4 regions of the Escherichia marmotae genome follow, and region 2 is predicted to be linked to each of the others. Evidence: predicted binding sites of a transcription regulator. Region 2 holds the regulator's gene; each other region holds the start of a gene.
The links. Region 2 encodes Fur, which represses iron uptake genes when iron is present. Its sites were predicted from a motif close to ATAATAATGAGAACNACTATCAA; they were not measured.

Region 1 (5,337 bases), 1.0 Mb from region 2:
AACCTGTGGTTCTGCGTTCAAGAACAAAGGTGTTCAGGCGATGCTGGATGCGGTAATTGATTACCTGCCATCCCCGGTTGACGTACCTGCGATCAACGGTATCCTGGACGACGGTAAAGACACTCCGGCTGAACGTCACGCAAGTGATGACGAGCCGTTCTCTGCACTGGCGTTCAAAATTGCTACCGACCCGTTTGTTGGTAACCTGACCTTCTTCCGTGTGTACTCCGGTGTGGTTAACTCTGGTGATACCGTACTGAACTCCGTGAAAGCTGCACGTGAGCGTTTCGGCCGTATCGTTCAGATGCATGCTAACAAACGTGAAGAGATCAAAGAAGTTCGTGCGGGCGACATCGCTGCTGCAATCGGTCTGAAAGACGTAACCACTGGTGACACCCTGTGTGACCCGGATGCGCCGATCATTCTGGAACGTATGGAATTCCCTGAGCCGGTAATCTCCATCGCAGTAGAACCGAAAACCAAAGCTGACCAGGAAAAAATGGGGCTGGCTCTGGGCCGTCTGGCTAAAGAAGACCCGTCTTTCCGTGTATGGACTGACGAAGAATCTAACCAGACCATCATCGCGGGTATGGGTGAGCTGCACCTCGACATCATCGTTGACCGTATGAAGCGTGAATTCAACGTTGAAGCGAACGTAGGTAAACCGCAGGTTGCTTACCGTGAAACTATCCGCCAGAAAGTTACCGATGTTGAAGGTAAACACGCGAAACAGTCTGGTGGTCGTGGTCAGTATGGTCATGTTGTTATCGACATGTACCCGCTGGAGCCGGGTTCAAACCCGAAAGGCTACGAGTTCATCAACGACATTAAAGGTGGTGTAATCCCTGGCGAATACATCCCGGCCGTTGATAAAGGTATCCAGGAACAACTGAAAGCTGGCCCGCTGGCAGGCTACCCGGTAGTAGACATGGGTATTCGTCTGCACTTCGGTTCTTACCATGACGTTGACTCCTCTGAACTGGCGTTTAAACTGGCTGCTTCTATCGCCTTTAAAGAAGGCTTTAAGAAAGCGAAACCAGTTCTGCTTGAGCCGATCATGAAGGTTGAAGTAGAAACTCCTGAAGAGAACACCGGTGACGTTATCGGTGACTTGAGCCGTCGTCGTGGTATGCTCAAAGGTCAGGAATCTGAAGTTACTGGCGTTAAGATCCACGCTGAAGTACCGCTGTCTGAAATGTTCGGATATGCAACTCAGCTGCGCTCTCTGACTAAAGGTCGCGCATCATACACTATGGAATTCCTGAAGTATGATGAAGCGCCGAGTAACGTTGCTCAGGCCGTAATTGAAGCCCGTGGTAAATAAGCCTCAGGGTTAATACCAAAGTCCCGTGCTCTCTCCTGAAGGGGAGAGCACTATAGTAAGGAATATAGCCGTGTCTAAAGAAAAATTTGAACGTACAAAACCGCACGTTAACGTTGGTACTATCGGCCACGTTGACCACGGTAAAACTACTCTGACCGCTGCAATCACCACCGTACTGGCTAAAACCTACGGCGGTGCTGCTCGTGCATTCGACCAGATCGATAACGCGCCGGAAGAAAAAGCTCGTGGTATCACCATCAACACTTCTCACGTTGAATACGACACCCCGACCCGTCACTACGCACACGTAGACTGCCCGGGGCACGCCGACTATGTTAAAAACATGATCACTGGTGCTGCTCAGATGGACGGCGCGATCCTGGTTGTTGCTGCGACTGACGGCCCGATGCCGCAGACCCGTGAGCACATCCTGCTGGGTCGTCAGGTAGGCGTTCCGTACATCATCGTGTTCCTGAACAAATGCGACATGGTTGATGACGAAGAGCTGCTGGAACTGGTTGAAATGGAAGTTCGTGAACTTCTGTCTCAGTACGACTTCCCGGGCGACGACACTCCGATCGTTCGTGGTTCTGCACTGAAAGCGCTGGAAGGCGATGCAGAGTGGGAAGCGAAAATCCTGGAACTGGCTGGCTTCCTGGATTCTTACATTCCGGAACCAGAGCGTGCGATTGACAAGCCGTTCCTGCTGCCGATCGAAGACGTATTCTCCATCTCCGGTCGTGGTACTGTTGTTACCGGTCGTGTGGAACGCGGTATCATCAAAGTTGGCGAAGAAGTTGAAATCGTTGGTATCAAAGAGACTCAGAAGTCTACCTGTACTGGCGTTGAAATGTTCCGCAAACTGCTGGACGAAGGCCGTGCTGGTGAGAACGTAGGTGTTCTGCTGCGTGGTATCAAACGTGAAGAAATCGAACGTGGTCAGGTACTGGCTAAGCCGGGCACCATCAAGCCGCACACCAAGTTCGAATCTGAAGTGTACATTCTGTCCAAAGATGAAGGCGGCCGTCATACTCCGTTCTTCAAAGGCTACCGTCCGCAGTTCTACTTCCGTACTACTGACGTGACTGGTACTATCGAACTGCCGGAAGGCGTAGAGATGGTAATGCCGGGCGACAACATCAAAATGGTTGTTACCCTGATCCACCCGATCGCGATGGACGACGGTCTGCGTTTCGCAATCCGTGAAGGCGGCCGTACCGTTGGCGCGGGCGTTGTAGCTAAAGTTCTGAGCTAATTACTCGTTAATTAGTTTTGAATTGAAAAGGGCGCTTCGGCGCCCTTTTTGCTGCCCGTAATTTATTCTGGAAATATTTAGTCGTAATTCTTGCTCGCTGTACCGTGGTGCAAATAAAATTGTGCTATTGTAATCATAACTATTCTCATTTACACTTTGCGCAGAATTTGAACGGGAGTAATCATGTACGTTTGTTTGTGTAATGGTGTAAGTGACAAAAAAATTCGTCAGGCGGTACGTCAATTTCATCCTCAGTCTTTTCAACAATTACGTAAGTTTATTCCTGTGGGAAATCAATGTGGTAAGTGCATTCGCGCCGCACGCGAAGTGATGCAGGATGAGTTGATGCAGATGCCCGAATTTAAAGAGATTGCCTGAAGCCCGCGCTTATTTTTTGACATCCCGCTAGCCCCATCTACGCTCTAATAGTGGAAGCGGAGGGACTATAAAATGAAAGGTGATGTTAAAATCATAAATTATCTCAATAAACTATTGGGAAATGAGCTTGTCGCAATCAATCAGTATTTTCTTCATGCCCGGATGTTTAAAAACTGGGGCCTGATGCGCCTTAATAACGTCGAATACCATGAATCCATCGATGAGATGAAACACGCTGATAAATATATCGAGCGTATTTTATTCTTAGAAGGAATCCCCAATTTACAGGATCTGGGTAAGCTGGGAATAGGTGAAGATGTCGAAGAGATGCTGCAGTCCGACCTGCGTTTAGAGTTGGAAGGGGCAAAGGATCTTCGTGAGGCCATCGCCTACGCCGACAATGTCCGTGACTATGTCAGCCGCGATATGATGATCGAAATTCTTGCTGATGAAGAAGGCCATATTGACTGGCTAGAAACTGAACTTGATCTCATTGATAAAATAGGCCTACAGAATTACCTGCAATCACAAATTAAAGTTAATGATTAACTGCCCGTCAGCAGACTATCCCAGCCTACAACGAAACCCGCAGCCGCCAGAAATGGTCCGAAAGGCAGCGGGTTTTTTAATGATGCTTTTCCCCTCATGAGCACACCAATAACAACAGCTCCGCAGGCGAATGACGCAGCAAGAAAAACCAGCCGTGGCAGAAATGCCCATGTATGCCAGGCTCCGAGGGCTGCGAGAAACTTCACATCGCCATAGCCTAATCCTTCTTTATGGCGCAGTATGCGATAACCCCAGTAGATAATGGCGAATGCACCGTAACCGATAATGGCCCCCCATAACGCATCGGCTAAACCGCCAGGGTGACAAATTTGATAAAAAAGAAGCCCGGACCAGAGTAATGGGCAGGTAAACCTGTCAGGCAGCAAGCCATGTTTTGCATCATAGAAAAAAAGCAGGGACGATAAACAAATGTATAAAATCAGAAAAGGAAAGGTGACATCCATAAAGCATCCTCTGTAAATGGAGTATCACCTTCGAATAAGTCCAGATAATCAGCAACAAAGAATTGCCGACTTTGTTAACCTGGTTCCGGCGAAAAATTCTCTCTTCACAACCTTACATATTTGGTGGAATGTAGTTCGCAATATGCTCACTACGATTAATTTCTACGCGATGCTTGCGTCAGGCTCAGATTTACGTATAATGCGCGGGCTTGTCGTAGTTGACAGCAGGTTCAATCTGAACCTCAGTTAGCTGATTTTGGCTACCTAACAATGCTCCCAATCGGGGAGCTACGTAAGAACGGTTACACTCTCCCATCAATCGTAATGGGTCTGAGGAGTAATCATTTTCGTTTATAAAATAATTGGAGCTCTGGTCTCATGCAGAACCAAAGAATCCGTATCCGCCTGAAAGCGTTTGATCATCGTCTGATCGATCAAGCAACCGCGGAAATCGTCGAGACTGCCAAGCGCACTGGTGCGCAGGTCCGTGGTCCGATCCCGCTGCCGACACGCAAAGAGCGCTTCACTGTTCTGATCTCTCCGCACGTCAACAAAGACGCGCGTGATCAGTACGAAATCCGTACTCACTTGCGTCTGGTTGACATCGTTGAGCCAACCGAGAAAACCGTTGATGCTCTGATGCGTCTGGATCTGGCTGCCGGTGTAGACGTGCAGATCAGCCTGGGTTAATCAGGTCATTGAGCGATTGAGAGGTTGAAACAATGATTGGTTTAGTCGGTAAAAAAGTGGGTATGACCCGTATCTTCACAGAAGACGGCGTTTCTATCCCAGTAACCGTAATCGAAGTTGAAGCAAACCGCGTTACTCAGGTTAAAGACCTGGCTAACGATGGCTACCGTGCTATTCAGGTAACCACCGGTGCTAAAAAAGCTAACCGTGTGACCAAGCCTGAAGCTGGCCACTTTGCTAAAGCTGGCGTAGAAGCTGGCCGTGGTCTGTGGGAATTCCGCCTGGCTGAAGGCGAAGAGTTCACTGTAGGTCAGAGCATTAGCGTTGAACTGTTTGCTGACGTTAAAAAAGTTGACGTAACTGGCACCTCTAAAGGTAAAGGTTTCGCAGGTACCGTTAAGCGCTGGAACTTCCGTACCCAGGATGCTACTCACGGTAACTCCTTGTCTCACCGCGTACCGGGTTCTATCGGTCAGAACCAGACTCCGGGCAAAGTGTTCAAAGGCAAGAAAATGGCAGGTCAGATGGGTAACGAACGTGTAACCGTTCAGAGCCTTGACGTAGTACGCGTTGACGCTGAGCGCAACCTGCTGCTGGTGAAAGGTGCAGTCCCGGGTGCAACCGGTAGCGACCTGATCGTTAAACCAGCTGTGAAGGCGTAAGGAGATAGCAATGGA
Region 2 (5,337 bases):
ACGCATTGCGCGTACTTTGTCTTTAATCGTTTTGATCGGCTTCGCTTCGACGATAGCAGGCGACGCAATGCGAACCTCTTTCGTCACCGGAGCAGCAGGCTGTGATGCGGCGGAAAACTTCAACATACGCCGTAAAATGTCGGATGCGCTCTCGCCGATATGCTTAGTGTGGCTGGCAATATAGCTGTAGAGTTCATCATCAACTTCAATCGTTTTCATCTTAATCCAGTGCGGTGTCTTAGCTGAATACAAGTCGCCAGGAGTATATGAATAAATCCCGGCAGCGGATAGCGTCAAGCCTAGCTTGCAGAAAAACTCGGATTAAACCTTATTTGTTGCAGCCCTGTGGCACAATGGTCAACATAATACCCTAACCCGACTTCGCGAAAAAAAGAACTTTGCCATGAAATTGAATATCCGCGCGCAATCTACACAAAATCAGCACAATAATTCTCCCATCGTCCTTGTTCATGGTCTGTTTGGTAGTCTCGACAACCTCGGCGTGCTGGCACGTGACCTGGTGAGCGACCACGATATCATCCAGGTGGATATGCGTAACCACGGACTTTCACCGCGCGATCCTGTGATGAATTATCCGGCGATGGCGCAGGATCTGCTGGATACGCTGGATGCTCAGCAGATCGATAAGGCGACATTTATTGGCCACTCAATGGGCGGCAAAGCAGTAATGGCGCTCATCGCGCTGGCCCCTGATCGCATCGATAAACTGGTGGCAATCGATATTGCGCCCGTCGATTATCACGTGCGCCGTCATGATGAGATTTTCGCGGCCATCAACGCGGTCAGCGAATCTGACGCACAAACACGTCAACAGGCGGCGACGGTGATGCGTCAGCATCTGAATGAAGAAGGGGTGATTCAGTTTCTGTTGAAATCCTACGTTGACGGCGAATGGCGTTTTAACGTGCCGGTGTTGTGGGATCAGTATCCGCATATTGTGGGTTGGGAGAAAATCCCGGCGTGGGATCACCCCGCCCTATTTATCCCCGGTGGTAATTCGCCGTATGTTACTGAACAATATCGTGATGATTTACTGGCGCAATTTCCGCAGGCACGGGCGCATGTGATTGCAGGTGCGGGTCACTGGGTACACGCAGAAAAACCTGATGCAGTGCTGCGCGCCATCCGCCGCTATCTCAATGATTAATGCAACTGATTAAAAACCCAGCGTCTGCGTCGCTTTCCGCGCGTGGGCGTTGGCGTGACTCATCGCGCTGATGTATTATGGCGCGCTATCCATCCGGGCAGACGCCTGGCTGATTGTTTCCCCCGAAGTCACCAAGATCATGGCCAAAGAACAAACGGACCGTACGACATTAGATCTGTTCGCGCACGAGCGTCGACCGGGACGACCGAAAACCAATCCGCTTTCGCGCGATGAACAGCTGCGTATTAATAAACGCAACCAGCTAAAACGCGACAAAGTACGTGGTCTTAAGCGTGTCGAACTGAAGCTGAATGCAGAAGCTGTCGAGGCGCTGAACGAGCTGGCAGAGTCGCGTAATATGAGCCGTAGCGAACTGATCGAAGAGATGTTGATGCAACAACTCGCGGCGCTGCGTAGTCAGGGCATCGTCTGATCCCATCCTTTACTCAAATAATTCGGGTTACAGCCCATGTAACTTGAAGTTGGACAAAAAAATTGTGTAGCACAGTGTGCAGTCCTGCGAGTTTGCTGATTCCGCAAGACTGCCTGTTCTGCTATGATTGCCTTTATCCGTGGGCAATTTGCCACCCCCATTTCAATAAGTTTCAAGAGGTTATTTCACTCATGGCTATCACTGGCATCTTTTTCGGCAGCGACACCGGTAATACCGAAAATATCGCAAAAATGATTCAAAAACAGCTTGGTAAAGACGTTGCCGATGTCCATGACATTGCAAAAAGCAGCAAAGAAGATCTGGAAGCTTATGACATTCTGCTGCTGGGCATCCCAACCTGGTACTACGGCGAAGCGCAGTGTGACTGGGACGACTTCTTCCCGACTCTCGAAGAGATTGATTTCAATGGTAAACTGGTTGCACTGTTTGGCTGTGGCGACCAGGAAGATTACGCAGAATATTTCTGCGACGCGTTAGGCACTATCCGTGACATCATCGAACCGCGTGGTGCTACCATCGTTGGTCACTGGCCAACTGCGGGCTACCATTTCGAAGCCTCAAAAGGTCTGGCGGATGACAACCACTTTGTCGGTCTGGCTATCGACGAAGACCGTCAGCCGGAACTGACCGCCGAACGCGTGGAAAAATGGGTGAAACAAATTTCTGAAGAGCTGCATCTCGACGAAATTATCAACGCCTGATGTGATGCGGCGTAGACTCATGTCTACGCCGTATTAATAGATAATGCCAATCAAAATAATTGCTACAAATTTGTAACTTTTGCCGTTGTACCTGTACAATGTTCCAGTGTTGAAGTGGCCTTACCGATGTAAATGTAAGCTAAGCCACGTTTTTATTAACAATATTTGCCAGGGACTTGTAGTTTTCATTTAGGCATGGCAATTCTATAATGATACGCATTATCTCAAGAGCAAATTCTGTCACTTCTTTTAATGAAGTGAATCGCTTAGTAACAGGACAGATTCCGCATGACTGATAACAATACCGCCCTAAAGAAAGCTGGCCTGAAAGTAACGCTTCCACGCTTAAAAATCCTGGAAGTTCTTCAGGAGCCGGACAACCATCACGTCAGTGCGGAAGATTTGTACAAACGTCTGATCGATATGGGTGAAGAAATTGGTCTGGCTACCGTATATCGCGTACTGAACCAGTTTGACGACGCCGGTATCGTCACCCGCCACAATTTTGAAGGCGGTAAATCCGTATTTGAACTGACCCAGCAACATCACCACGATCACCTGATCTGCCTCGATTGCGGCAAGGTTATCGAATTTAGTGATGAATCTATCGAAGCGCGTCAGCGTGAAATTGCCGCAAAACACGGCATTCGCCTGACTAACCATAGTCTCTATCTTTACGGTCACTGCGCCGAAGGCGATTGCCGCGAAGATGAGCACGCGCACGAAGGCAATTAAGTCAGCCTGAACGAGAAAAAGCCAACCTGCGGGTTGGCTTTTTTATAAAGAGAAATAAGAAAAGCGAGAGTTACAGCTCTCGCTTTTTGTTTTTTACTGCGTAGCGTTATTACTGCGAATTTCCTGCCAGACCTTATCACAATCGGCTTTCACCGCCTGATCATTACCGGTTTGCGTTGCCTGAATACACTGCTGATAATCCAGCACGCGCACACTTTCCTGCTCGGCAAACTGCTGATGTTGTTTCTCTTTCTTCAGCACGTTTAACACGCTCTGGCAGGCTTCAATTTTTTCCGGCGAGCCTTGTGCGGTATTAATACAGGCGCTGTACGCCTCTTTCAGACGACTATCTTCCTGTGGCGCGGTTGATTGCGCACAGGCCACCAACCCCGATGCCATCATGGCGATGAGAATCAGTTTCTTCATAGCAAATTCCTCAAACGTGCGGCAGGCGAAAAACCTGCCGCGTCGGACATCAGAAGATAGTGAATGGCGCGATAACCATAAACTTCACGTCACGCTCATCCTGGAAGATGTTGCCGTAACCGCCGCCCCAGCTCGGGATATCGGAGTGGTTATCGTATTCGGTGAAGTGCAGCTTGAACATCGTACCTTTGGCGCGACCATCCTGAAGGGTGTAGACCGCATCCAGGCTGTATGCAGACTCTTCAATAGTCCGGTTCTTGTCGTAGAACGCATCCGGGTTGCTCTGCCAGGTAGCGGGTTTGGCATCCCAGGCGTAAACGTAAGAAGCGCCGATGGCGAAACCTGGAAGATTCCAGTTTTTCAGATCATACATCGCGCCGAAGAAGACCGCTTTTTCGCCGTTGGCGTTAAAATCAGAACGGTTATCCCACCAGATATCCAGGCGGCCGTTAGAGGAAGCGTAGGTTGGGGTCATACGCTGTAAGAAGTACCCCTGCTGACCGTCAGCTTTCACCCAGGTGCCTTCCAGGCGCAAATCCACTACGTCAGCCGCCCGGTAGCCAAAGGTCAACGCCTGTAGCCAGGCGGTGCCGTCGTAAAGATCGTTGACGCTGCGATCGTCAACTTTATCGCGCGTACCGTAGAACTGGTAGCTGGTAGTTAGCGGGCTACCGGCGATATCAAATTTGTAGCTGGCTTTAGCAAAATACTGATCGATATACCCTTCAGCCTGACCAAATGCCACTTCCAGCACGAGGTTATTTTTGAAATCGTACTTCGCCCCGAGGGAGTGCAGGTAATCAACTTTGGTGGTTTTATCGTTCTGATAAAACTCATCCATTTCCAGATGCCACGGCGCTTTATATTCGTTGGTCCACATGTAGGAGAAGCTCAACGCACCAGCATCACCGTAATCAAAATTAGCCCCGGCTTCCGCGCCCTGATAAGTACCCGGCATAAAGCTCCAGTGCGGCGCTAACAGCGTCTGACCGGTTGGCTGAATATAACCTGCTCTCGCCCACGCCGGACCGTATTTAAATTTGGCCGCTGCTTTATACAGGCTTATACCGCTTTTATCGCCTGACCAGTCTTCGTCATAGGCTTTATTACTTTTCGAAAAAGCGATTTCGTTCGGGTGTGAACTGTCGCCATTTTCCGCCATTTCAATCGCCGTAAACGCAGCAATATCAAGGCCGAACATATCCGCGACATAACCAGACTGAAAATCGAGGTTGGCGTTCCAGGTGGAGTGAGAAAGGTTGGTTTTGTATTTGTCGCCGTCGGTAACATCTTTACGGTCACGTTCACGCTGCCAGTAATAGATACCGCCGGTTAAGGTTGAATCGTCGATAAATCCTTCGGCGTGAGCCTCCGGCATTGCCATAAAGCCCGACATTGCTGTAACACCGGCGATAGCCAGCGCCAGCGTACTACGTTTACCACTAAACGTACGCATGGGTTAATCCTCTTTGACGTATAAATTGCTGCACCAAGGGTGAACAGCGAAAAAATAAAAAATTAAAAAAGTAGCGTTGAGAAAAGTCTCGCTGACTACAGGAACAGACTATTTTTCGCGCCGCGAATTATCAATCTCTTTCTGTAACGAGAATGTAAGAACATGAGCAACCGCACATATTTTGATGATTTTTGTTACAAGGTTTAAATTTGTACCAGGAGAGCGCGTAGAAGAAAAATATGCGGCTTTCCAGTGGGATGAAGGCAGTCGCATTCTATTAAATTATGGCTGGTGATTTTAAATTTGTTTTATGGATAAATTACAAAGCGGAATTAATTCGCGAAGAAAAGCAGAAAAAACGCCGCAGAGTGCGGCGTTTGGGATTGTTGACGAAGTG
Region 3 (5,337 bases), 1.1 Mb from region 2:
TTTCCCAGGCACCCGGCGTCGTTCAACTGGTGCTTAATTTTTTGCAAGAGCTGGAGCAACAGGGTTTTACTGGCGATACGGCGACAAGTTATGCCGATCGTCTGACAATGTCGACCGACAACAGCATTTACCAACTTCTCCCCGATGCGGTGGTATTTCCACGTTCAACCGCAGATGTGGCGTTAATCGCCCGTCTGGCTGCGCAGGAACGCTATTCATCGCTGATCTTCACCCCACGCGGCGGTGGCACCGGCACTAACGGTCAGGCGCTCAACCAGGGGATTATTGTTGATATGTCTCGCCATATGAACCGCATCATCGAAATTAATCCTGAAGAGGGCTGGGTGCGCGTTGAAGCTGGGGTGATTAAAGATCAACTTAACCAGTATCTGAAACCGTTCGGATATTTCTTTGCACCGGAACTTTCGACCAGCAACCGGGCAACGCTTGGCGGGATGATTAATACCGATGCTTCCGGTCAGGGATCGCTGGTCTATGGCAAAACGTCAGATCACGTGCTGGGCGTGCGGGCGGTGTTGTTGGGGGGCGATATTCTCGATACGCAACCTTTACCCGTAGAACTGGCTGAAACGCTGGGTAAAACCAACACCGCTATCGGGCGTATCTATAAAACGGTTTATCAACGCTGCCGCCAGCAGCGGCAGTTAATTATCGACAAGTTCCCCAAACTTAACCGTTTTCTTACCGGTTACGATCTGCGCCATGTCTTTAACGATGAGATGACCGAGTTCGACCTGACTCGTATTCTGACGGGTTCAGAAGGGACGCTGGCCTTTATTACCGAAGCGCGACTGGATATTACTCGTTTGCCTAAAGTGCGCCGTCTGGTGAATGTCAAATATGACTCTTTTGACTCCGCGCTGCGTAATGCGCCGTTTATGGTTGAGGCGCGCGCGCTTTCAGTAGAGACGGTGGACTCTAAAGTGCTGAATCTGGCGCGGGAAGATATCGTCTGGCATTCCGTTAGCGAACTGATTACCGATGTGCCCGACAAAGAGATGCTCGGGCTGAACATTGTTGAATTTGCCGGGGACGATGAGGCGTTGATCGACGAGCGGGTAGACGCACTCTGTGCGCGGCTGGATGAGCTGATCGCCAGCCAGCAAGCGGGCGTGATCGGCTGGCAGGTGTGTCGTGAGCTGGCTGGAGTCGAGCGCATTTATGCGATGCGTAAAAAAGCTGTTGGCCTGCTTGGCAATGCTAAAGGGGCAGCCAAACCGATCCCATTTGCCGAAGATACCTGCGTACCGCCGGAACATCTGGCGGATTATATTGCTGAATTTCGCGCACTGCTCGACAGTCACGGTTTAAGCTATGGCATGTTTGGCCACGTCGATGCGGGGGTCTTGCACGTCCGTCCGGCGCTGGATATGTGCGATCCGCAACAAGAGATTTTGATGAAACAAATCTCTGATGACGTGGTGGCGCTTACCGCGAAATACGGTGGTTTGTTGTGGGGGGAGCACGGTAAAGGTTTTCGTGCCGAATACAGCCCGGCGTTTTTCGGTGAGGAACTTTTCGCTGAACTGCGCAAAGTTAAAGCGGCGTTTGATCCGCATAATCGGCTTAATCCGGGGAAAATTTGTCCGCCAGAAGGTATCGACGCGCCGATGATGAAAGTAGACGCGGTGAAACGCGGTACGTTTGACCGGCAGATCCCTATCGCAGTTCGTCAGCAGTGGCGCGGGGCAATGGAATGTAACGGCAACGGTTTATGCTTCAACTTTGATGCTCGTAGCCCAATGTGCCCGTCGATGAAGATAACCCAGAATCGTATCCATTCACCGAAAGGGCGCGCGACGCTGGTGCGCGAATGGTTGCGTTTGCTGGCTGACCGTGGTGTTGACCCATTAAAACTGGAACAAGAACTGCCTGAAACGCGAGCCAGTTTGCGTACGTTGATTGCCCGCACTCGTAATAGCTGGCATGCCAATAAAGGTGAGTATGACTTCTCCCACGAAGTCAAAGAGGCGATGTCTGGCTGCCTGGCCTGTAAAGCCTGTTCAACCCAGTGCCCTATCAAAATTGATGTGCCGGAGTTCCGCTCTCGTTTCCTGCAACTTTATCACACCCGTTATTTACGCCCGCTGCGTGACCATCTGGTGGCGACGGTCGAGAGTTATGCGCCGCTGATGGCGCGAGCGCCGAAGACGTTTAACTTCTTCATTAACCAACCGCTGGTGCGCAAACTGTCGAAAAAACATATCGGCATGGTCGACTTGCCGCTGCTTTCGGTGCCGTCGTTGCAACAACAAATGGTGGGGCATCGCTCGGCAAACATGACGCTGGAACAGCTTGAAGTGCTTAATGCTGAGCAGAAAGCACGCACGGTGCTGGTGGTGCAAGACCCTTTCACCAGTTATTACGATGCACAGGTGGTAGCGGATTTTGTCCGTCTGGTCGAGAAATTAGGTTTCCAGCCCGTGTTACTGCCGTTCTCACCAAATGGTAAAGCGCAGCATATCAAAGGCTTTCTCAATCGTTTTGCAAAGACAGCGAAAAAGACGGCGGACTTCCTCAACCGCATGGCGAAGCTGGGAATGCCAATGGTGGGCGTCGATCCAGCTCTGGTGCTTTGTTATCGCGACGAATATAAGCTGACGCTGGGCGAGGAGCGCGGTGATTTTCAGGTCTTACTGGCAAATGAATGGCTGGCAAACGCACTTCAGCCACAGCTGGTGGCAGCGGTTAGTGGCGAGCCGTGGTATTTCTTTGGCCACTGTACCGAAGTCACCGCCTTGCCGGGTGCGCCAGCGCAGTGGGCCACGATATTTGCCCGTTTTGGCGCGAAGCTGGAAAATGTCAGTGTGGGTTGCTGCGGCATGGCGGGGACTTACGGACATGAAGCGAAAAATCATAAAAATTCGCTCGGGATCTATGAGTTATCCTGGCATCAGGCGATGCAGCGACTGCCGCGTAATCGCTGCCTGGCAACCGGATATTCCTGCCGAAGCCAGGTAAAACGGGTTGAAGGCACGGGGGTACGCCATCCTGTGCAGGCATTACTGGAGATTATTAAATGATATGGAAACGTAAAATCACCCTTGAGGCGCTGAATGTCATGGGTGAAGGAAACATGGTGGGGTTACTGGATATTCGCTTTGAACATATTGGTGATGACACGCTGGAAGCGACAATGCCAGTAGATCAGCGGACGAAGCAGCCTTTTGGGTTGCTGCATGGCGGGGCGTCTGTGGTTCTGGCTGAGAGTATCGGTTCCGTTGCCGGTTATTTATGTACCGAAGGCGAGCAAAAAGTCGTTGGTCTGGAAATCAATGCCAACCATGTCCGGTCGGCGCGAGAAGGGCGGGTTCGCGGCGTTTGCAAACCGCTGCATCTCGGTTCAAGGCACCAGGTCTGGCAGATTGAAATCTTCGATGAGAAAGAGCGTTTGTGCTGTTCGTCACGATTGACGACCGCCATTTTGTGACGTTGTCACCAGAAAAATGTGACGCATATTGTTTTTGGTTATTATCTGCGCAGTAAACGGTGGTATACTGTGCAGGTCTTGTCTACAAACGAGGATGCTATGTCTACTCAACTTGATCCCACCCAACTGGCTATGGAATTTTTACGCCGTGACCAGAGCAATCTTTCTCCTGCCCAATATCTCAAACGACTGAAACAATTAGAACTTGAATTCGCTGACCTGCTCACACTCTCTTCTGCTGAATTAAAAGAAGAAATCTACTTCGCCTGGCGTCTGGGCGTGCATTGATTGTGGTGTAATGCCGAAAGCTCGCCAAATCGACCTGGATTAACCTCCGTCCAGGCTCGACGGCTTCCTTAATGCTGCTTATTTTACCCGCTTGATCTCGCTTAAAAAGAATACAAATCGCAGTTTGTGTTAAAACGGCGGCCTGGTCTTATGAGATTATTCTTATCGCCCCTTCAAGAGCTAAGCCACTGTGAGTGCCGGAGATAAGCGCCGGATGGGGTAGAAACCCTTAAGTCTGTGTCGAACAGACTTAAGGGTTTTCTTATTTCTGAACTCGCTACTTTTTTACCTATCCCTTAAATAGGCATTTTCGATACAACTTTTCCTTTTCCATCACCGCCTTAACTCTATTTCTATAATAATCATTATCTAACAATGAGATACCTAATTCTTAGCGTACCTGTTAACCCACAAATCAGGGTCTATGCTTATTAAATGCAGGCAAAAAGCATGTTTTACGGGAAAGCCCCTGCGTTTGCTGGGTTGAACTGATAATCATTATCACTAACATGCTGTTATCCGCGGTAAGCGATTTAAGTGAGGTAAATCGATGGACATGCATTCAGGAACGTTTAATCCAGAGGATTTCGCCTGGCAAGGCTTAACGCTAACACCGGCAGCGGCAGCACACATCCGTGAGTTGGTGGCGAAGCAGTCGGGCATGGTCGGCGTGCGATTAGGTGTTAAACAAACGGGCTGTGCGGGCTTTGGCTATGTACTCGACAGCGTCAGCGAGCCGGACAAAGACGATCTGCTGTTTGAACACGACGGCGCGAAGTTGTTCGTCCCGCTGCAAGCGATGCCGTTTATTGATGGCACGGAAGTCGATTTCGTTCACGAAGGACTTAATCAGATATTCAAATTTCACAACCCGAAAGCCCAGAATGAATGTGGCTGTGGCGAAAGCTTTGGGGTATAGGCGGTACTATGTCTCGTAATACTGAAGCAACTGACGATGTCAAAACCTGGACCGGCGGCCCACTGAATTATAAAGAAGGATTCTTCACCCAGTTAGCCACTGATGAGCTGGCTAAGGGCATAAACGAAGAAGTGGTGCGCGCAATTTCGGCTAAGCGTAATGAGCCAGAATGGATGCTGGAATTTCGGCTCAATGCCTACCGCGCATGGCTGGAGATGGAAGAACCGCACTGGCTGAAAGGCCACTATGACAAGCTGAATTATCAGGATTACAGCTATTACTCGGCACCATCGTGCGGTAACTGTGATGATACTTGTGCGTCGGAACCTGGTGCCGTGCAACAAACGGGTGCGAACGCTTTTTTAAGTAAAGAGGTGGAAGCGGCATTTGAGCAGTTGGGCGTACCGGTGCGTGAAGGCAAAGAGGTGGCGGTGGATGCCATTTTCGATTCTGTTTCGGTTGCCACCACCTACCGTGAAAAACTGGCAGAGCAAGGGATCATCTTCTGCTCCTTTGGCGAAGCGATTCATGAACACCCGGAACTGGTGAGGAAATATCTCGGCACTGTGGTGCCAGGTAATGACAATTTCTTTGCCGCACTCAATGCGGCAGTAGCTTCCGACGGTACGTTTATTTATGTACCTAAAGGTGTGCGCTGCCCAATGGAACTTTCGACCTA
Region 4 (5,337 bases), 1.7 Mb from region 2:
GGTTTGACTCCCCAGCGTTACCTTAACCGTTTACGGTTGGTGAAGGCGCGTCATCTGTTACGTCATAGCGAGGCCAGCGTGACCGAAATCGCATATCGCTGCGGGTTCAGCGACAGTAACCACTTTTCGACGCTGTTTCGCCGTGAGTTTAACTGGTCACCGCGTGATATTCGCCAGGGGCGGGATGGTTTTCTGCAATAACGCGAATCTTCTCAACGTATTTCCACGCCAGATTATGAATAATCAAATGCGTTTTCTGGCTGAGGTGGCACGGTGGTTCATCAGTTAATCCTTCGCAAAAAAGATTTTTTTGCCAGCGAACAGCAGGCGGTCGCTGTTGCTGATCGTTATCCGCAGGATGTCTTTGCCGAACATACACATGATTTTTGTGAACTGGTGATCGTCTGGCGCGGTAATGGTCTGCATGTGCTCAACGATCGCCCTTATCGCATTACCCGTGGCGATCTCTTTTATATTCACGCTGATGATAAACACTCCTACGCTTCTGTTAACGATCTGGTGTTGCAGAACATTATTTATTGCCCGGAGCGACTGACGCTTAGTCTTGACTGGCAGGGGGCTATTCCGGGATTTAACGCCAGCGCAGGACAATCACACTGGCGTTTAGGTAGCGTAGGCATGGCACAGGCGCGGCAGGTTATCGGTCAGCTTGAGCACGAAAGCAGTCAGCATGCACCGTTCGCCAACGAGATGGCGGAGTTACTGTTTGGGCAGTTGGTGATGCTTTTGAAGCGTCATCGTTACACCAGTGATTCGTTGCCGCCAACATCCAGCGAAACGTTGCTGGATAAGCTGATTACCCGGCTGGTGGCCAGCCTGAAAAGTCCCTTTGCGCTGGATAAATTTTGTGATGAGGCATCGTGCAGTGAACGCGTCCTGCGTCAGCAATTTCGCCAGCAGACCGGCATGACCATCAATCAATATCTGCGGCAGGTCAGAGTGTGCCATGCGCAATATCTTCTCCAGCATAGCCGCCTGTTAATCAGTGATATCTCGACAGAATGTGGCTTTGAAGACAGCAACTACTTTTCGGTGGTGTTTACCCGGGAAACCGGGATGACGCCCAGCCAGTGGCGTCATCTCTGTTCCCAGAAAGATTAATTCGCCATGCCCATACCAACGATGTTGGCGGCGACAATAATCACCACACAGCCGAGGCTCAACACCGTTACCGGACGGCGACCCGCATTGTTCCACTCTTTCAGAACCAGACCGACGATACCGCCGCACAGAACGTAGAAACTCATATGCAGCATCCAACTGATGTAGTCATATTGCGCCGGAATGCGGGCGTGACCCCAGGCATAGAAAAAGAATTGCAGATACCACATCAAACCGCCCAGCGCCGAGAGCAATATGTTGTGAATGATCAGCGGTTTTGCCAGCGAGAAGTCGGCTTTTAGCGACAAATCTTTCACTTTTGCCAGACGAATAAAACAGAAACCGAGGTTAATAATCGCGCCGCCGCCCATGATGACAACATAGCTTGGCAGAGCGACATACAATGGATCAACACCCAACGCGGCAGCCGCTTCATGCATTGGTTTTGCGGCGTTCATCGCAAAGGACATCCCTGCAGAGAAAATGCCGCACATCACCGCCAGTACCAGCCCTTTTTTCAGGTTGAACTCTTCGGCTTTAATGCCCATTTTGCGCTCTTTCAATTGCCCGGCGCGGGTCACAATTCCCACGCCAATCAGCGCTACCAGCACGCCGAGCAACGTCATTCGCCCACCGTCGGTATTAATTAACACATCGAAATTGCCGTTGATAATTGGCGTCATCAGTGTACCGACGATCAACGTAATGCCAATGGCGATACCTATCCCCATCGACATGCCGAGATAACGCATGGTCAGGCCGTAGTTGATATTACCAATCCCCCACATTGCGCCAAACAAAAATACCGGCAGCAAGGTAGAGAGGCTGAACGAGCTATAATATGCCCAGAAATCAGGTAGTAGCATGGCGCTGATAGCCCACGGCAGAATAATCCACGAGACAATTCCACCGACTGACCACATGGTTTCCCATGACCATTTTTTTACTTTTTTGAACGGAGCGTAAAAACAGGCTGCACTGGCCGCGCCGATCAAATGCCAAAAAATCCCCATCGTAATCGCGTTACTCATTTTCTTATCCTCATCATTTTTCGTCGCGTCACATCTCCGACGAGATGAGTGTAAAAATCGTGCTGTCGATTAACCTTTCGCCTGTTGCCGCCGTTGCCGATTTACTGGCAATCACGGCATTAAGTGGGTGATTTGGCTCACATCTCTGGCATTTTCCTGCAAAACCATATCCTTACGAAAAGTACGGCATTGATAATCATTTTCAATATCATTTAATTAACTATAATGAACCAACTGCTTACGCGGCATTAACAATCGGCCGCCCGACAATACTGGAGATGAATATGAGCTACACCCTGCCATCCCTGCCGTATGCTTACGATGCCCTGGAACCGCACTTCGATAAGCAGACCATGGAAATCCACCACACCAAACACCATCAGGCCTACGTCAACAACGCTAACGCGGCGCTGGAAAGCCTGCCAGAATTTGCCAACCTGCCGGTTGAAGAGCTGATCACTAAGCTGGATCAACTGCCAGCAGACAAGAAAACCGTTTTGCGCAACAACGCAGGCGGCCATGCTAACCACAGCCTGTTCTGGAAAGGCCTGAAAAAAGGCACCACCCTGCAGGGCGATCTGAAAGCGGCTATCGAACGTGATTTCGGTTCCGTTGATAACTTCAAAGCAGAATTTGAGAAAGCGGCAGCTTCCCGCTTTGGTTCCGGCTGGGCATGGCTGGTGCTGAAAGGCGATAAACTGGCGGTGGTTTCTACTGCTAACCAGGACTCCCCGCTGATGGGCGAAGCTATCTCTGGCGCTTCCGGCTTCCCTGTTCTGGGTCTGGATGTGTGGGAACACGCTTACTACCTGAAATTCCAGAACCGCCGTCCGGACTACATTAAAGAGTTCTGGAACGTGGTGAACTGGGACGAAGCAGCGGCACGTTTCGCCGCGAAAAAATAATCGCATATTGCCTGCTGCAATGAGGCGTTAACGCCATTTGCCAGCATAAAAAACAAACCATCGCAGATAGCGGTGGTTTTTTTGTGATCAATTTCAAAATAAAAACAATGATCCTATAAAAATAAAACAACGTTTCAATTGGTGTGGTTTTGATCACTTTTATTGCTCTGTTGAATGTCTATCTTCGTTTCCATCAACACTGATGCACCGTGAAGGACGTATGCATCAGCCTATAAAAATATGCCGATAGGTGATGAAAATGCAGATAAAACGCACGATAGAGAAAATCCCAGGGGGGATGATGCTCATCCCGTTGTTCCTTGGCGCACTGTGTCACACCTTCTCGCCAGGGGCGGGAAAATACTTTGGCTCATTCACTAACGGGATGATTACCGGCACGGTGCCGATTCTGGCGGTGTGGTTTTTCTGCATGGGGGCGTCGATCAAATTAAGCGCGACGGGAACGGTGTTGCGTAAATCCGGCACGTTGGTGGTAACCAAAATTGCTGTTGCATGGGTGGTTGCGGCAATTGCCTCGCGCATTATTCCCGAACATGGCGTTGAAGTCGGATTCTTTGCCGGACTTTCAACGCTGGCGCTGGTGGCGGCAATGGATATGACCAACGGCGGGCTTTACGCTTCGATCATGCAACAGTATGGCACCAAAGAAGAGGCCGGAGCGTTTGTGTTGATGTCGCTGGAGTCCGGGCCGCTCATGACGATGATTATTCTGGGAACCGCCGGAATTGCCTCGTTCGAACCGCATGTTTTTGTCGGTGCGGTATTACCTTTCCTCGTAGGCTTTGCGTTAGGGAACCTTGACCCTGAGTTGCGAGAATTTTTCAGCAAAGCAGTCCAGACGCTGATCCCGTTCTTTGCCTTTGCATTGGGCAATACCATTGATTTAACCGTGATTGCTCAGACTGGTTTGCTGGGGATCTTGCTGGGTGTGGCGGTGATTGTCGTGACCGGTATTCCATTGATTATTGCTGATAAGTTGATTGGTGGTGGCGATGGTACTGCCGGAATTGCGGCTTCCAGTTCTGCCGGTGCTGCGGTGGCTACGCCGGTACTGATTGCAGAAATGATCCCGGCCTTTAAACCTATGGCTCCAGCAGCAACCTCACTGGTGGCAACGTCGGTGATTGTGACTTCGATTCTGGTGCCGATTTTGACTTCTGTCTGGTCGCGTAAAGTTAAAGCCAGAGTGGCGAAGATCGAAATATTAGGTGCGGTGAAATAATCCCCCATTCATTTAAATCAAGGGGCCGGATGGTTTGTCGTCATCCGGCTTCTTGCGTTATCTGACAAAGACCTCGTCAATTGTTCGACATTCACTTTCGCTTAACTCGCCACCCGCATTGCGTGATACTCCAGTGCAATAACCAAACTTACGCGATACCACCGTCTTGATAGTAGTGACAAAATCCTCACCAATGGCGTAGATGGACATATAAGTGCCAATCTGTTGCTGAATCTCTTGTAAAGCCGCCAGGTCGCCGCGTTTGAAGGTTTCACGGGCTTCGACAAACAGTTCCGGCATAACGTTGTTCAGGCCGGATATTATCCCCGCGCCACCGGCTAGCAGATTAGGAATGTAATACTCGTCATAGCCCGAAAGTACAGCAAAATCAGAACGAACAGACTGTGTTGCCTGAATCATGCTGCGGGTGTGTGACTGGCAATCGACAGTGTCTTTAATCCCGGCAAAGTGAGGAAATTCACTCGCCAGCGTGGCGACCAGGTCTGGGGTTAAATCACAACCGGTCCGCGCCGGGAAGTTATATGCGAACCATTTTCCCCGTAACTCGCGACCCAGATGGCGGAAATAGCTTAATAATTGCTTCGCCGTCTGGCCGTAGTAGTAAGGCGGCAGGATCATCACTGCATCATAGCCTGTGCGATACGCTTCTTGTGCCATCACCAGTACATCGTGAGTGCAGGTGGAAGAAACGTTAGCGACCATTTTTAATGTGCTCATGGTACGCGCCTCGCGGATAAGCATGAGTCTCTCTTCGAGGGTGAAAGAGGCAAATTCACCAATGCTGCCCATCAGCAATATCACATCAATGTTGGCTCCCCTTAATCGCTGCAGATGTCGCTTCAGCCCGTTAAGATCCACATTACCGTCTTTATCCATTGGCGTAATGGAAGGACACCAGACGCCAGAAAACTGTGTTTGCTCGGTCACGTTGAACACTCCTTATAATGAAATGGCGTTTCAAATTCATCTCATTGATAACATTTCTAAGGCGTCATCATTTGAACCGTGCTCTCAT

Region 1: the regulator Fur is predicted to act here: its motif matches at 2,706-2,728, upstream of bfd (bacterioferritin-associated ferredoxin).
Region 3: the regulator Fur is predicted to act here: its motif matches at 4,228-4,250, upstream of sufA (Fe-S cluster assembly scaffold SufA).
Region 4: the regulator Fur is predicted to act here: its motif matches at 2,343-2,365, upstream of sodA (superoxide dismutase [Mn]).

What each region holds. Positions count from the first base shown of each region.
Region 1 is NZ_CP025979.1:2,791,528-2,796,864, reverse strand. It holds gene fusA (elongation factor G) at 1-1,324, shown strand, start outside; gene tuf (elongation factor Tu) at 1,395-2,579, shown strand; gene bfd (bacterioferritin-associated ferredoxin) at 2,763-2,957, shown strand; gene bfr (bacterioferritin) at 3,030-3,506, shown strand; gene C1192_RS14525 (prepilin peptidase) at 3,503-3,970, opposite strand; gene rpsJ (30S ribosomal protein S10) at 4,349-4,660, shown strand; gene rplC (50S ribosomal protein L3) at 4,693-5,322, shown strand; gene rplD (50S ribosomal protein L4) at 5,333-5,337, shown strand, end outside.
Region 2 is NZ_CP025979.1:1,775,484-1,780,820, forward strand. It holds gene seqA (replication initiation negative regulator SeqA) at 1-219, opposite strand, end outside; gene ybfF (esterase) at 404-1,168, shown strand; gene ybfE (LexA regulated protein) at 1,308-1,601, shown strand; gene fldA (flavodoxin FldA) at 1,793-2,323, shown strand; gene uof (fur leader peptide) at 2,533-2,619, shown strand; gene fur (ferric iron uptake transcriptional regulator) at 2,612-3,058, shown strand; gene C1192_RS09310 (ChiQ/YbfN family lipoprotein) at 3,152-3,484, opposite strand; gene chiP (chitoporin ChiP) at 3,534-4,940, opposite strand.
Region 3 is NZ_CP025979.1:710,696-716,032, forward strand. It holds gene ydiJ (D-2-hydroxyglutarate dehydrogenase YdiJ) at 1-3,044, shown strand, start outside; gene menI (1,4-dihydroxy-2-naphthoyl-CoA hydrolase) at 3,041-3,451, shown strand; gene C1192_RS03830 (YdiH family protein) at 3,551-3,739, shown strand; gene sufA (Fe-S cluster assembly scaffold SufA) at 4,290-4,658, shown strand; gene sufB (Fe-S cluster assembly protein SufB) at 4,667-5,337, shown strand, end outside.
Region 4 is NZ_CP025979.1:3,437,067-3,442,403, forward strand. It holds gene rhaS (HTH-type transcriptional activator RhaS) at 1-201, shown strand, start outside; gene rhaR (HTH-type transcriptional activator RhaR) at 274-1,122, shown strand; gene rhaT (L-rhamnose/proton symporter RhaT) at 1,119-2,153, opposite strand; gene sodA (superoxide dismutase [Mn]) at 2,438-3,058, shown strand; gene kdgT (2-keto-3-deoxygluconate transporter) at 3,318-4,301, shown strand; gene C1192_RS17755 (dihydrodipicolinate synthase family protein) at 4,359-5,249, opposite strand.